2 regions of the Chungangia koreensis genome follow, and region 2 is predicted to be linked to the other one. Evidence: predicted binding sites of a transcription regulator. Region 2 holds the regulator's gene; the other holds the start of a gene.
The links. Region 2 encodes NrdR, which represses ribonucleotide reductase genes. Its sites were predicted from a motif close to ACACNATATATNGTGT; they were not measured.
Positions count from the first base shown of each region.

Region 1 (7,774 bases), on a different contig from region 2:
TTCCGTCAACATAGACTGTTCCACCTTTAGCGCCACCTTTGTAAAGACGCTCATACACTTTTTCAACCTGTTCAACCGTGTATCCGCGAGGAGCATTCACAGTTTTGGAGATTGAGCTGTCAACCCAGCGTTGGATAATGCACTGCACATCCGCATGGGCTTCTGGAGCCAATTCCATTGCTGTTACGAACCACTCCGGCAAGTTTTCCTCGTCTGCCTTTGGATTACGATCTAAGAATTCTTTTACGATATCCGCTTTAACTTCAATGAACTTGCCAAGACGTCCACTACGGTAGTAAGTGAATGAGAAATATGGCTCAAGTCCTGTAGAAACACCCACCATTGTACCAGTCGAACCAGTAGGTGCAACCGTCAATAAGTGAGAATTGCGGATTCCATTCGCTAACACCTCATCACGCAAGTGCTCAGGCATTTTTTGCATGAATCCGGATTGTGTAAATGCTTTACGTAAAGCAGCTGTTTCTTCTTCCGTTTCACCCGCAAGGAATGGGAAACTACCACGTTCCTTCGCTAATTCGACAGAAGTTTCGTAGGCTGTTACCGCAATTGTTTCAAATACTCTATCAACGAGATCGTTACCTTCAGGGCTTCCGTATTCTTTCTCGCAATAGATTAAGAGGTCAGCCAAGCCCATGACACCAAGACCGATCCGACGTTCGCCAAGTGCTTGTTTCTCGTTTTCAGAAAGGAAGTATGGTGTTGCATCTATGACATTGTCCTGCATACGGACGCCAACACGTACAGTTTCTTTCAAACGGTCAATATCAACCGAATTTGTTTCTTTATCTGCAAATTGCGCTAAGTTGACAGCAGCCAAGTTGCAGACTGAATATGGTGCGAGGGGTTGCTCCCCACATGGGTTTGTTGCAACAACTTTTTGACCGTACGCTTTCGCATTCGTCATATCATTTGCATTGTCGATGAAGAAGATTCCCGGCTCTGCAGAGTATGTTGCACAAATATTGATCAAGTTCCAAAGTTCACGAGCTTTCATTGTACGGTAGGTCCGCACTTTGAAGCCCATTTCTTCCCATTCACGCACATCTCCAACTTCATGCCATTTTTCGTTGTAGATTGCCATTTCTTCTTCTGTGTAATCTTCAACGGCCGGGAAACGCAATGCAAAATCTTCATTTTTTTCTACTGCGTCCATGAAGTCTTTTGTCAATGTAACAGAAATATTAGCACCCGTCAGGAATTCTGGATTGTGGACACTGTATGTTCCTCCGTCACGAAGTTTTGTTTCGGCGTCCTTAATGATCGCTTCGTTGAATCCACCTAAACCTGGGATTTGCTTGTAGTTGACGATTCCTTGGTACATCGCTTCTTCTTGCTGTGTTAAAGGTTTGAATTTCAATTTTTCTTTTGCTAATCGTTTAATCGTTTCATCTTCTGTTTGTTCAAGAAGGAAACGAAGAATTCTCGGATTTTGCATTTTTGAAATGATAAACTCAGCAATGTCCGGGTGCCAATCGGCCAGCATGATCATCTGTGCACCACGTCTGGAACCACCTTGCTCAACTAAGTGAGTTAATTTGGCAATATCATCTAACCAAGATACTGATCCGGATGACTTACCGTTAACTCCTCTTGCCAATGTATTGCGCGGACGAAGTGTTGAACCGTTTGTACCAACACCGCCACCACGGCTCATGATTTCCATGACTTGTTTACGGTGATCGGAGATGCCTTCACGAGAATCCGGCACGAATGGCATGACGTAACAGTTAAAATAAGTGACGTCTGTTTCAGAACCAGCACCATAAAGGACACGTCCAGCAGGTACAAAATTTAGTGAAACTAACTGTTCGTAGAATTTGTTGAACCATTCTTCCCTTTTTTCTTCCGTCTTTTCAACTCTGGAAAGACCGAATGCATTCCTTTTAGCAATTTGCTCGTAAAATACTTCAAGAGGTTTTTCGATGACGTCAATGGAGCGTTTTACAATGCCTGTTTCCAATTCCATTTGATCATCAATCGCACTTCGGTAATCTTCCTCAATCCATACTTCTGCTTTGCGATTATTTGCATCAACAGAAACGATATAACCCAGACCACGTGCAGGGAATTTTGGATCTTCTTTGACCGTTAAGACTACGAAGTCTCCTGCCTTTAAGGTTTTCTTCTCCGTATCTTTGAATGAATACCTATCAATCATGACAAGTCTTGATACGCCTTTGTGTGTAAGTTTCATATCCGGTGTAATCGGGTGTACTTGTGGGAAACTCTCGATGTCCTCATTCAAAGACTTTACGTTTAACTCAGGATGTGAACGGTGTGAAGCTAATACCATAACTATGATTCCTCCCTATCCAATTGGCAGTAATACTATATGTTGTATTATGTACATACCCAACGATACTACATATTGAATCTTATTTTCAATTCAAATTTACTTCCTATTTTTTGAAGATAATAGACAAGCTATAATTATCAAGGGTTTGTAGAATGAAGGTGAATTAAAATAAGCCAAAGGTCCTTGGCTGCTTACATTTTTTAACAAGAGGTGCGTCCGTTTAGAAGTCGAAATTTAAGAGGTTTTGTTGAACTATGAAAACCATTTTAACATTGGAATTGAATAACCGCTATAGAATCTTTTATAATGAAATAGAGAAAGAAAGGGGAAAGTCGCTGTGACGCTATATATTATCGCTGGAATTTTATTTGGGTTGATCGTCTATCTTTTGATCAACATGTTACGTCTTCGGAAAGCTGTATCCGGTCTCTCCCAAGATGAATTTATTCAAGGGTATCGAAAAGCACAATTAATCGATGTCCGCGAACCGAAGGATTTTGACGCTGGCCATATTTTAGGTGCCCGGAATATCCCTTCCTCACAAATGCGGATGCGTTATAAAGAGATTCGTCCGGACAAGCCTGTATACCTGTATGATCAAAATGGTGCAGGAAGTGCCCGCGCTGCCCTATTTTTAAAGAAAAAAGGGTATGAGCAACTGTACCAGCTTCAAGGCGGTTTCAGAACGTGGACAGGAAAAGTGAAATCAAAATAATAAAACGCTGTCAGTGCAGGCAATAACCTGTTTTGACAGCGTTTTTTTCTTTTCCATTTCAAAGCGAACCGATGATTTCACCGGTTCGCCAAATTTTTATTCAGCTTTTTGATAACGAAGAATCGGCTGACGGGCCGCAGTTGCTTCATCAAGTCTGCTAATGACAGTTGTATGAGGTGCTTCCTGAACGATTTCAGGCGTTTCCTCAACCTCTTTAGCTATTTGGATCATAGCGTCGCAAAACGCGTCTAATGTTTCCTTAGACTCTGTTTCCGTTGGTTCGATCATCATTCCTTCTTCAACATTCAATGGGAAGTAGATAGTTGGTGGATGGTAACCAAAGTCGAGCAGACGCTTAGCCATATCAAGTGTACGGACCCCTAACTTTTTCTGTCTGCGCCCGCTTAGTACAAATTCATGCTTACAGTGTCTGTTATATGGAAGATCGAAATAAGGTTCAAGTCTTCTCATCATATAGTTTGCATTTAATACAGCATTTTCCGTTACGGCTTTTAAGCCATCCGGACCCATCGTCCGAATGTACGTGTATGCACGGACATTAATGCCGAAGTTCCCATAGAACGGTTTTACACGTCCGATTGCTTGTGGACGGTTATAGTCAAAATGATAGCCTTCTTCCGTCTTAACTAAAACTGGCTTAGGCAAGTAAGGAATTAGCTCTTTCTTAACACCAACCGGACCAGAGCCTGGTCCTCCTCCACCGTGAGGTCCTGTGAAAGTTTTGTGAAGATTTAAATGCACGCAGTCAAAGCCCATATCTCCGGGACGAGCCTTAGACATAACAGCATTCAAGTTTGCACCATCATAGTATAGTTTTCCGCCAACGCCATGGATGATTTCAGCCATCTCTAAAATGTTTTCTTCGAACAACCCAAGTGTGTTCGGGTTCGTTAACATAAGAGCTGCTGTATCAGGACCGACTACACGCTTCAAGTCTTCAAGATCGACCAATCCGTTTTCGTCTGATTTAACAGTCACAGTTTCGAAACCGGCCACAGTAGCTGAAGCTGGGTTTGTACCGTGTGCAGAGTCAGGTACAATCACTTTCGTCCGTTGTGTATCTCCATTAGCTTCATGGAAAGCTTTGATCATCATGAGTGCAGTCCATTCACCATGAGCACCAGCAGCCGGTTGCAGTGTCACTTCATCCATTCCAGTAATTTCAACTAAATGCTCTTGTAAATCGTACATTAGCTCCATTGCGCCTTGAACCGTTGACTCATCTTGCAATGGATGGATATTTGCAAAGCCTGGTAACCCTGCTGCTGTTTCGTTCATTTTTGGATTGTATTTCATAGTACAAGATCCAAGCGGATAGAAACCGGAATCCACACCGTGGTTTCTTCTGGATAAAGCTGTATAGTGTCTCATGATATCCAATTCCGAAACTTCAGGAAGTTCTGCTTCTGTTTCACGGATAGCATCAGCAGGAAGAAGTTCTGAAAGTTCAATCTCCGGCACATCAAGTTCTGGCAGGCTATAGCCGACACGGCCTTCCTTCGTCAATTCAAAAATGAGTGGTTGGTTTTCGTTATGCATGGATAGCCCCCATTTCTTGCACAAGTGCATCGATTTCTTCTTTTGTACGTTGTTCAGTAACGGCAATCAACATGTGTCCTTCCAATTCCGGATAAGATAAACCTAAATCATATCCACCGATGATGCCTTTTTTAAGCAATGCCTTATTCACTTCTTTTACGGACTGTTTGCAGTCTACTACAATTTCATTAAAGTGATGGCCATCGAATACCACATCGAAACCTGCTTGTTTGAAGGCATTTTTAGCGTAATGAGTTTTTACGATATTTTGTTTAGCAATGTCAACTACACCTTTTTTACCTAATGCAGTCATAGCTACTGAAGCTGCCAATGCGTTAAGAGCTTGGTTAGAGCAAATGTTAGATGTCGCTTTATCTCGACGGATATGCTGTTCACGGGCCTGTAAAGTCAACACGAAACCGCGTCTGCCTTGTTCGTCCTTTGTTTGACCGACAAGACGGCCAGGGACCTTCCTCATTAATTTGTTCGTAACCGCGAAGTAACCACAGTGAGGACCACCGAAAGATTCTGGAATGCCGAAAGGTTGTGCATCCCCTACGGTAATATCAGCACCTAATTTTCCGGGAGGTGTTAATACACCTAATGAAAGAGGGTTGGCAGAAACAACAAACAACGCCTTTGCATCATGGGTGATCTCAGAAAATCTCTTCAAGTCTTCAATTTGTCCGAAGAAATTAGGATATTGAACCATTACAGCTGCTGTTTGATCATCAATCATATTTTTCAGTGCTTCGACATCAGTCACACCATTTTCATGTGGGATTTCAACCACCTCAATCGATTGTCCGGCAGCATATGTGCGGACAACATCACGCGATTCTGGATGTACGGAAGATGAAATCAGGATTTTCTTACGGCGAGTTTGACCAGCTGCAAGCATTCCAGCTTCTGCTAAAGCAGTTCCACCATCGTACATAGAAGAGTTGGCCAAGTCCATGCCAGTTAATTCAGCAATCATCGTTTGGAATTCAAAAATCGCCTGTAACTCTCCTTGTGAGATTTCGGGTTGATATGGTGTATAAGCGGTATAAAATTCAGAGCGGGAAATGACATGATCTACAATTACAGGTTTATAGTGATCGTACACTCCTGCTCCTATGAAAGAAGCAAAACTTTTACTATCGGCGTTTTTATTAGCCAGTGCGGAAAGTTCCTTTAACAATGACCCCTCAGATTTTGCTTCCTTAATATTATATAAACCTTGGAATCTAACTTTTTCCGGAATATCAGCAAATAATTCGTCGACGGAAGAGATGCCGATGACCTCCAGCATTTCCTTTTGGTCTTGTTCCGTCATTGGTAAGTACCGATGTTTCATAGGGTTACACTACTCCTCTATCGTTTATTGTCCACGCTTGTAAAATGGTGTTTCAGCTACTACAGCTTTTAGCTGTTTTCCTCTGATTTCAACCGTTATTTCTTCACCGATATTAGCAAATTCAGTTTTCACCAAACCAAGTCCGATATTTTTCTTCAAAGTCGGTGATTGTGTCCCAGTCGTCACCTCACCGATTTTTTCTTCTCCCTTGAAAAGAGCATAACCGGTTCTTGGAATTCCTTTGTCGATCATTTCAATTCCGACAAGTTTACGCGGGATGGCTTCTTTTTGTTCAGCTAACGCTTGTTTCCCGATGAAATCCGACTCCTTCTGTAGCTTAACAACAAAAGAAACGCCTGCTTCCAACGGTGAAATATCTTTTGATAATTCTTGCCCATATAGAGGCAGGCAAGCTTCAAAACGGAGAGTATCCCGTGCACCAAGACCACATGGTAAAATTCCTTCATCTTGACCCACTTCTAAAATTTTCGACCATAATCGTACGGCTGCTTCAGGAGTAGTATAAAGTTCAAAACCGTCTTCTCCGGTGTATCCTGTCCGGGACAACAAAACGGAACTGCCAGACACATCTACTTTTTCGACAAATCGAAAAGGTTTAACTTCTGATAAATCAACGTCCGTCATTTTTTGCAAAATCCCCTCTGCCTTAGGACCTTGTAAAGCAAGTAGGGCAAATTCTGCTGAGCGATTTGTAATCGTCACATTACCTTCTGCGTGATTGTTCATCCACTCAAAATCTTTTTCAATGTTAGAGGCGTTGACTACAAGTAAATAACGCTCATCATTAAATTTATAAATCAGTAGATCATCCACTGTGCCTCCATCAGGGTAGCACATAGCAGTATATTGGGCTCTTCCCTCTGTTAACTTGGAAACATCATTGGTTACAAGCTTTTGTAAATAATTCAGGCTATCAGGACCTTCAACGAATATTTCTCCCATATGGGATACGTCGAAGAGACCAGCACGCGTTCGAACAGCTTCATGTTCATCCTTAATACTTGAGAATTGAACCGGCAGTTCCCATCCGCCAAAATCAATTGTTTTCCCACCATAATTGCTATATAAGCAAAATAGTGGAGTCCGTTTTAATTCTTCACCCATTCTGATTCCTCCCTCATTCTTCCATTAAAAAAAGACAGAGTCCCCCTTGGTTAGTGGGTTCTCTGTCCTGGCACCTGAAAGTTTACCGAAATAATTCCGGCTTTCCCCTTTGGTGGCCGGCGATTAACCGGCTCTCTCCAGAGATGCGTCCGATACGAGTCTTTTTGCCTGAGAGATTCATAACACCTGTTATTTGCTCCTTCGGCGACGCATTGAAGCGTTCTCTCCCCATATCATCATCCGCGTTGTATGTTTAGATTTATCTCACTTCTTGAGTATATCCTAACATTCAACTAAGAGAAAGCGCAATCTTTTTTAAAACAAAGTCATATAAACGTACGTTTTTAAAAAATATGAACAAATCATTCGGATTTAAGCCTTTTGTAATGAAATGCTAACGTTTCAGTCACTTGCCGCAAGGTCATTCCGTCCGTTTTTATATTAATATGTGCTGCTTGGAAATAATATTTCCTTCTATAGTAATAGAGAGATTCCAACTCTTCCTTAGTTGACCGCTGGACAATGGGTCTCCTTTTGTCCTTGGCAATGCGAACCCAGATAAACGGAAAAGAAGCGCATAAATGAAAAACAAGACCTGTTCTTTTCATGATCCTTCTATTTTCTTCACGCATGGCGACTCCGCCGCCAGTAGAAATTATGCACTGTTCATCCCGGAACTCTTTTAAAAACTTCGTCTCCAAATCGCGAAAGTACTCTT
Region 1 is NZ_JBHSEC010000019.1:548,956-556,729, reverse strand. It holds gene ACFOZY_RS11995 (vitamin B12-dependent ribonucleotide reductase) at 1-2,314, opposite strand, end outside; gene ACFOZY_RS11990 (rhodanese-like domain-containing protein) at 2,715-3,032, shown strand; gene gcvPB (aminomethyl-transferring glycine dehydrogenase subunit GcvPB) at 3,129-4,592, opposite strand; gene gcvPA (aminomethyl-transferring glycine dehydrogenase subunit GcvPA) at 4,585-5,931, opposite strand; gene gcvT (glycine cleavage system aminomethyltransferase GcvT) at 5,956-7,056, opposite strand; glycine riboswitch at 7,203-7,296, opposite strand; gene ACFOZY_RS11970 (shikimate kinase) at 7,419-7,774, opposite strand, start outside.
Region 1: a site for NrdR is predicted at 2,347-2,362, ahead of ACFOZY_RS11995 (vitamin B12-dependent ribonucleotide reductase). Genes of this name have one in related genera too.

Region 2 (7,774 bases):
ATTGGCCGCATGGTATTTAGACAAATGATGGAGAAGGATGGGTTTAATGTAGTTGCCATCAATGCAAGTTATCCATCCGAAACATTAGCCCATCTTGTTAAATATGATACGATTCACGGCAGATTTAACGGAGAGGTAATTGCAGAGGAGGATGCGCTGATCATCAACGGCAGACGGGTTCAAATCGTCAGTGAACGTGATCCGGCAAAACTTCCATGGAAAGACATGAACGTCGATCTTGTTATTGAAGCGACGGGTAAATTCAATTCTCGTGATAAAGCGGCATTGCATCTTGAAGCTGGTGCAAAAAAGGTAATTTTGACTGCACCAGGTAAGAATGAGGATAAAACAATTGTAATGGGTGTCAATGATGACGAATTGGATCTGAACACACAAGATATTATTTCAAATGCAAGTTGTACGACAAACTGCTTAGCTCCTGTTGTAAAAGTGCTAAACGATACATTCGGCATTGAAAACGGTTTAATGACAACGGTTCATGCCTACACGAATGATCAAAAGAACTTGGATAATCCACATAAGGATCTGCGCAGAGCACGTGCACTCGGCCAGTCCATCATACCTACATCAACCGGTGCAGCAAAGGCTCTTGCCCTTGTAATTCCTGAAATGAAGGGTAAAATCCATGGGATGGCATTGCGTGTACCTACGCCAAATGTTTCTCTTGTAGACTTGGTAGTAGATTTAAAGACTGACGTTACAGTTGAAGAAGTGAATGAAGCGTTCAAAAAAGCAGCGGAAGGACAACTTAAAGGGATTGTTGACTTTTCAATGGAACCGCTTGTTTCTTCTGATTACAACACGACAACTTTTTCTTCAACAATTGATGGCTTATCCACGATGGTGATGGAAGACCGCAAAGTGAAAGTATTAGCTTGGTATGACAACGAATGGGGCTATTCTGCTCGTGTTGCAGACCTTGCGGAGAAAGTAATTAATCAATTGAGATAAATTTAAATTATCGAAAGTCCCGGCATTTAATATGCCGGGATTTAGATTTTTAACAAAATAGTAATCAGGTGTAAAGATATACCTGGAGCACACGCTCCAGGCGGGCGCTTTCCGCGGGCTCGCGCCAAGCCTCCTCGGCTTCGCCTGTGGGGTCTCGGACTGTCTCGCTGTCCCGCAGGAGTCGCCGCCTTCCGCTTCTTGCGCTGGAGATTTATAATTAATGGAATAATTACACACAGAATTTATAATGGAACTTATGAAATACTTGGTTCCTCTGTTTACTTGAATGAGAATTGAGAAAGTTTATGATTACTTTTTAAATTTTAAGTTTGTACATAAGCAGTTCTTGCCACGTAGACTCCTGTGGGAATAGCTTGAGCTGAAGACCCCGCATACAACAAGATTTATTGAACAAAGGCTAAACCCGCCGCGTCCTGGCTGCTCCACCGCTTCGCTTGTCGCAAAATTGCTGGGGAGCAGATTCCGGTAGCTATTTGGCAACGCCTTTGTGACCAACCTCCTGTTGGCCCGAAGCCAAGCCCACGGAAAGCGAAGTGGCGGGAACTGCTGGTTGTTAATATTCTAATTTTTAAGTGAAATGATGACTCTGTCAACAGTTAGTACCCGGTATTTAATAAGCCGTGATTTTTTCTCTTGCTTTCGTGTATGAAACAACCTATAATGTGATTCGTGAACTAAATAGTACACACTGACTGCTTAAAGGGTTAGGACCTCTTTGGACTAACTTTCCCCCGTGGTAGTCGACTTTGATGATTTTGCAATTCACCAAAATTATGTCAAAGGGGGAAGCGAACCATGGAAACTATGGGTCGTCACGTAATTGCAGAGCTGTGGGAATGTGATTTTGATAAGTTGAACGACATGAATTATATTGAACAGACATTTGTCGATGCGGCATTGAAGTCTGGTGCTGAAATTCGTGAAGTTGCTTTTCATAAATTTGCTCCACAAGGTGTCAGTGGTGTCGTGATCATTTCTGAATCACATTTGACAATCCACACCTTCCCGGAACATGGCTATGCAAGCATTGATGTGTATACGTGCGGACATCTCGATCCGACAATTGCTGCAAATTATATTGCGGCAGCACTGGGTGCAAAGACTCGTGAAACGGTTGAAGTTCCGCGCGGCATGGGTCCGGTCAAGGTTGATCCATTAATACCGACTGTAACTGCATAATGAAATCATAGCAGAGGATGCCTTCCTCTGCTTTTTCAATTTTTGAAGAAGACTATTATTTGAGCAGTTCGAAGTAAAGATGGGACAAATCATTCATTAAATATTCACAAATGTTGGATGTTGCCCTACAAAGCAACTCTTTTTGTTATACTATTTACAAGTAAATTGAGAATCAGGAGTTGGCTGTATGAAATGTCCGGCATGCCATCATAATGGTACACGGGTTGTAGATTCAAGACCTGTAGATGAAAATAAATCAATCCGAAGGCGGCGCGAATGTGAATCGTGCGCCTATCGTTTTACGACTTTTGAGAAGGTCGAAGAAATGCCCCTTGTGGTTGTTAAGAAAGACGGTTCCCGTGAGGAATTCAGCAGGGAGAAGGTCCTTCGAGGCTTGATCAGAGCCTGTGAAAAGCGCCCGGTCTCTTTAGATTCCTTAGATGAGGTAGTCTTTTCTATTGAAAAAGAATTACGGAGAATAGGAAATTCCGAAGTTAAATCGGAAGCTGTCGGTGAAATGGTCATGGATCGTTTAGCGAAAATTGACGAGGTTGCCTATGTTCGGTTTGCTTCCGTCTATCGCCAATTCAAAGATATTAATGTTTTTATTGAAGAACTGAAGGATCTTTTAAAAAAAGGTGAACATTGACCATACATAAAAAAGGAAAGGAGGCGGACTTGTGATAACCCTATATAAAGAAGTTCAACCAGCAGATCCTTTTGTTGTCCGGCTCCCATACCCTTTTTCTGATTATGATCGGCAAATGTTGACTCTTTTCTATCAGCCCTTAGTTGGCGCGCAGGCTATGAGTTTATATTTAACACTCTGGGCGGATGCTGAACAGGCTGGAGATAAGGAGTTTACTCATTATTATTTAATGAACTCACTTGATTTGCCGATTGGCAAGATTTTCGAAGCCCGAATTTCTCTGGAAGCCATCGGTCTTTTGCAGACATGGAAAAAAGAAGAGGACAACAATCGATCGTTTACATATGAACTATTGGGTCCGCTCGATGCAAAAACATTTTTTGACGATGCCCTTCTATCCGTCTTTTTATTTAACCGAATAGGGGAACATGCATATAAACGATTAAAGGATCGCTTTTTAAAGCCCGAGGTTGAGATGGAAGGATATGAAGATATCTCACGTTCTTTTTTAGATGTTTTCCAACCTTCTTCTAGATTGGACCAATTCAAACAAGATCAGGTCCAATATGCTGAAGCCAAAGTTACAAAGGGAATTCCATTCCAGTATGAATTTGATTTTTCATTGTTGTTTGCAGGTCTTTCAGAGCAAATGATTCCGACAAAGGCTTTCAATGCTCGTATAAAGGAAACCGTCAAAAGACTTGCATTCCTCTATTCCTTTACACCTATTGATATGCAAAAAGTAGTCCTGCTGGCTTTGGACGATAATTTTTCCATATCCGAGGATCTCTTGAAGAAAGCGGCAGCTGACTATTACAAGTTGGCAACTTCTAAGGACATCCCTTATTTGAAAAAATCATTTGTCCAAACGCCGGAAATCGGACAACCGATGCAGAAAGAGCAGCTTTCGAAGGAAGAAGAGCTCCTTCAATATTTGGAAACCACACCCCCTGCTCAAGTGTTGAAAGATATGCAAGGAGGAAAAGAACCGCTCCCTGCAGATGTCTTGTTTGCACAGCAGCTTGTGATGAATCATCAAATGCCTGTTGGCGTGGTGAACGTATTACTTCAATACGTCTTATTACGTACTGACATGAAGCTCACAAAGAACTATGCAGAAAAGATTGCTTCCCATTGGATTAGAAAGAATGTTCAAACTGCAAAAGAAGCGATGACGCTTGCCCGCAAGGAACATTCACAATATTTGCAGTGGAAAAATGATGGGGGTAAGAAGGCGGCACCCGCTAAAAAGGCAGTACGTGAGGAAAAGGTGCCTGAATGGTTTTATAAAAAGCAACAGTCGAATGTACAGGAGCCGGTTTCAGGCCAGATCAATGTTGAAGAAGAACGCAAAAAGCTTTTAGCTGAGCTTGGCGTATTGAAGGATGAGGTGAAGAAATAATGGAACCAATCCGTGAAACGTTAAAAAGGGTTATCAAAGCTCCTTCGTTTGCAGAACGGTATGAGGCGATGAAAAATGAAATACTGGAAGACCAAGGCGTCCAGCAATTTCTAATGGAACATTCAAACGAAATCAACAAGCAAGTCGTAGATCGTGGGCTTGGCAAATTATACGAATATACATCCCAATCCCATCAGTGCGAAGGGTGCCCAGGACTCGACCAGTGTGTAAACATGATGAAAGGGTTTGAACCGAAACTCGTTTTGAATAGAGGACTAATTGACGTAGATTATATCCGGTGCCCAAGGAAGATTGTAGAAGATGATCGGCGTAAAGTATCTTCTATGATCGATAGTATGTATATGTCCAAAGATGTTCTGGATGCCCGGTTGTCAGATGTCGATGTCCAGCATGACAGCAGAGTGTGGGCCCTTCGTGCGGCAAAAGACTTCTTAAACGAATATGATCGAACGAACGAGCTCCCTTCTGCCGGATTATACTTGCATGGGGAATTTGGAGTTGGGAAGTCCTATATTTTGGGTGCGCTCGCCAATGAGTTAGCGGAGCGCCATATTCGGACATTGCTCGTATATGTACCTGAATTTTTGAGAGAAATGAAGCAATCCATCCAGGATTCTACGCTTCAGGAGAAGGTTGACTTTGTCAAAAAGGCACCAGTTTTAATGTTGGATGATATCGGAGCGGAATCCATGTCAAGCTGGACACGCGATGAAGTGATTGGTACGATCCTCCATTATCGGATGTCTGAAAAACTTCCGACGTTCTTCTCATCTAACTTTACGTTGGAAGAACTGGAACATCATCTTGCTTACACGCAGCGCGGTGAAAAAGAAGTCGTGAAAGCAGCCAGGATTATGGAAAGGATTCGAACATTGGCGGTTCCGGTCCGATTAAGCGGTAAGAATTGGCGAAACGGACAGTGAATTAAATCTTTTTTAACTACTTGCAATTCTTTTCATTCCGTACTATACTGACTGACATACGAATATTGAAATGCTTGGAAGAGGACATGAATCATTTGTACGACTTGCAGAGAGAGAAGCCTTGGCTGGAAGCTTCTTAGTACGACAATGGATTTACCGCCTCGGAGCAGCAGTGGCGAATTGAGTAGCCACTGACGGTACCGGCCCGTTAGCCGACGCAAAGCTTCGTCTCTTCAGCATGTTGCTGAATAGAAGGAAGAAGGGTGGAACCACGAACTAAGTCTCGTCCCTTTTCAGGGATGGGGCTTTTTTTATTTGGCTTAAAATCATAGTAGCGAAAGGCAGCGACTCCTCGAAAATGCTTCGCATTTTCTTCGTGCGGTGTTTATTCAAGGAAGTTTATTCAATGTCCAGCGGGAAAAGCAATTTAGGATTTATGAAGGAAGAAAGGCTAAGAATGCCGCGTCCTGCGGCGTCGCCTTTCTGACCAACATCCTGTTGGCCAGCGAAAAGCGCCTGCCTGAAGCGGCTATGTTATTAAGACCACTAAGTTGAAAAAGGAGTGCAGAAAAATGGCAGAAGTAATCAAATTGACATTTCCCGATGGGGCTGTAAAGGAGTTCCCAGCCGGTACAACCACTGAAGATGTCGCTGCTTCCATCAGCCCGGGCCTTAAGAAAAAAGCGCTTGCCGGTAAGTTGGATGACAAGCTTGTCGATCTTCGCTATCCGCTTCCTCACGATGGGGCGATTGCAATCATTACACCGGAATCTCCGGAAGCTTTAGAAATCCTTCGTCATAGTACTGCCCACTTATTAGCACAAGCAGTTAAACGACTATTCAAAGACGTTAAATTAGGAATTGGACCAGTAATCGAGAGTGGATTCTACTACGATATCGATTCTCCAGAGCCGATTACAGCAGATGATTTAGCAGACATCGAAAAAGAAATGAAAAAAATCATCAATGAAAATCTTGAAATCGTTCGTGAAGATGTTTCCCGTGCTGAAGCAGAGAAACGCTTCAAGGAAATTGGCGATGAATACAAACTTGAGTTACTTGAAGCAATCCCTGAAGACGAACAAGTATCCATCTATACACAAGGTGAATTCTTTGACCTTTGCCGCGGTGTTCACGTGCCATCCACTGGCAAATTGAAAGAGTTTAAATTGTTAAGTATCGCAGGTGCTTATTGGAGAGGGAACAGCGACAATAAGATGCTTCAACGTATTTACGGTACTGCATACTTCAAGAAAGAGGACTTGGCAGAACATCTTCGTCTACTTGAGGAAGCAAAAGAGCGTGATCATCGTAAAATTGGTAAAGAACTTGATCTGTTCATGAATTCTCAATTGGTTGGTCAAGGCTTGCCGCTTTGGTTACCAAAAGGAGCAACAATTCGCCGTGTTATTGAGCGTTATATTGTCGATAAAGAACAAAGACTTGGTTACAACCATGTGTATACTCCGGTTTTAGGCAGTGTCGATCTTTATAAGACAAGCGGACACTGGGCACATTATCAAGAAGATATGTTCCCTGTTATGGATATGGATAACGAGCAGCTTGTATTACGTCCGATGAACTGTCCTCATCATATGATGATTTTCAAAAATGGCATTCATTCTTATCGTGATCTCCCATTGCGGATTGCTGAACTTGGAACGATGCATCGTTACGAAATGTCCGGAGCATTATCCGGTCTTCAACGTGTTCGTGGAATGACTTTGAACGATGCTCACATTTTTGTCCGTCCCGATCAAATAAAGGAAGAATTCCAACGGGTAGTTCGTCTAATCTTGGAAGTGTATAAGGATTTTGACTTGAATGATTATTCCTTCCGCTTGTCTTATCGTGATCCTCAAGATACTGAAAAGTATTTCGATGACGATGAAATGTGGGAACGTGCACAATCCATGTTGAAAGAGGCAATGGATGATCTCGGACTTGACTACTTCGAAGCAGAAGGCGAAGCTGCATTCTATGGTCCGAAATTGGATGTTCAAGTTAAGACAGCACTTGGTAAAGAGGAGACTTTATCCACAGTTCAATTGGACTTCCTTCTTCCAGAACGTTTTGACTTGAATTATATTGGTCAAGACGGAAAACAACACCGTCCGGTAGTCATTCACCGCGGGGTCGTGTCAACTATGGAACGGTTTGTAGCATTCTTGATCGAAGAATATAAAGGTGCTTTCCCGACTTGGCTTGCTCCAGTCCAAGTGGAAATCATCCCTGTATCAAACGAAGTGCACTTCGATTATGCGAGCAAGTTACGGGATGAATTAGTAGAAGCAGGCTTCCGTGTCGAAATTGACGACCGTGAAGAAAAGCTTGGCTATAAGATCCGTGAAGCGCAAGTGCAGAAGATTCCATACATGCTTGTTCTCGGTGACAAGGAATTGGAATCCGGTGCTGTCAATGTACGGAAATACGGCGAACAATCAAGTGAAAGTATATCTTCCGATGATTTCTTAAATCGTTTGAAGGATGAAGTGAAATAAACCAAATCTTTCTGTTGACGTTACCAAGGATACATGGTAGTATAAATAAGGTTAATGAATACAGTTTGTGGTATAAGCAGGAGCTGCCCGCTTCTCACCTGATTGA
Region 2 is NZ_JBHSEC010000005.1:158,721-166,494, forward strand. It holds gene ACFOZY_RS05120 (glyceraldehyde-3-phosphate dehydrogenase) at 1-972, shown strand, start outside; gene speD (adenosylmethionine decarboxylase) at 1,789-2,172, shown strand; gene nrdR (transcriptional regulator NrdR) at 2,360-2,821, shown strand; gene ACFOZY_RS05135 (replication initiation and membrane attachment family protein) at 2,853-4,223, shown strand; gene dnaI (primosomal protein DnaI) at 4,223-5,167, shown strand; gene thrS (threonine--tRNA ligase) at 5,740-7,668, shown strand.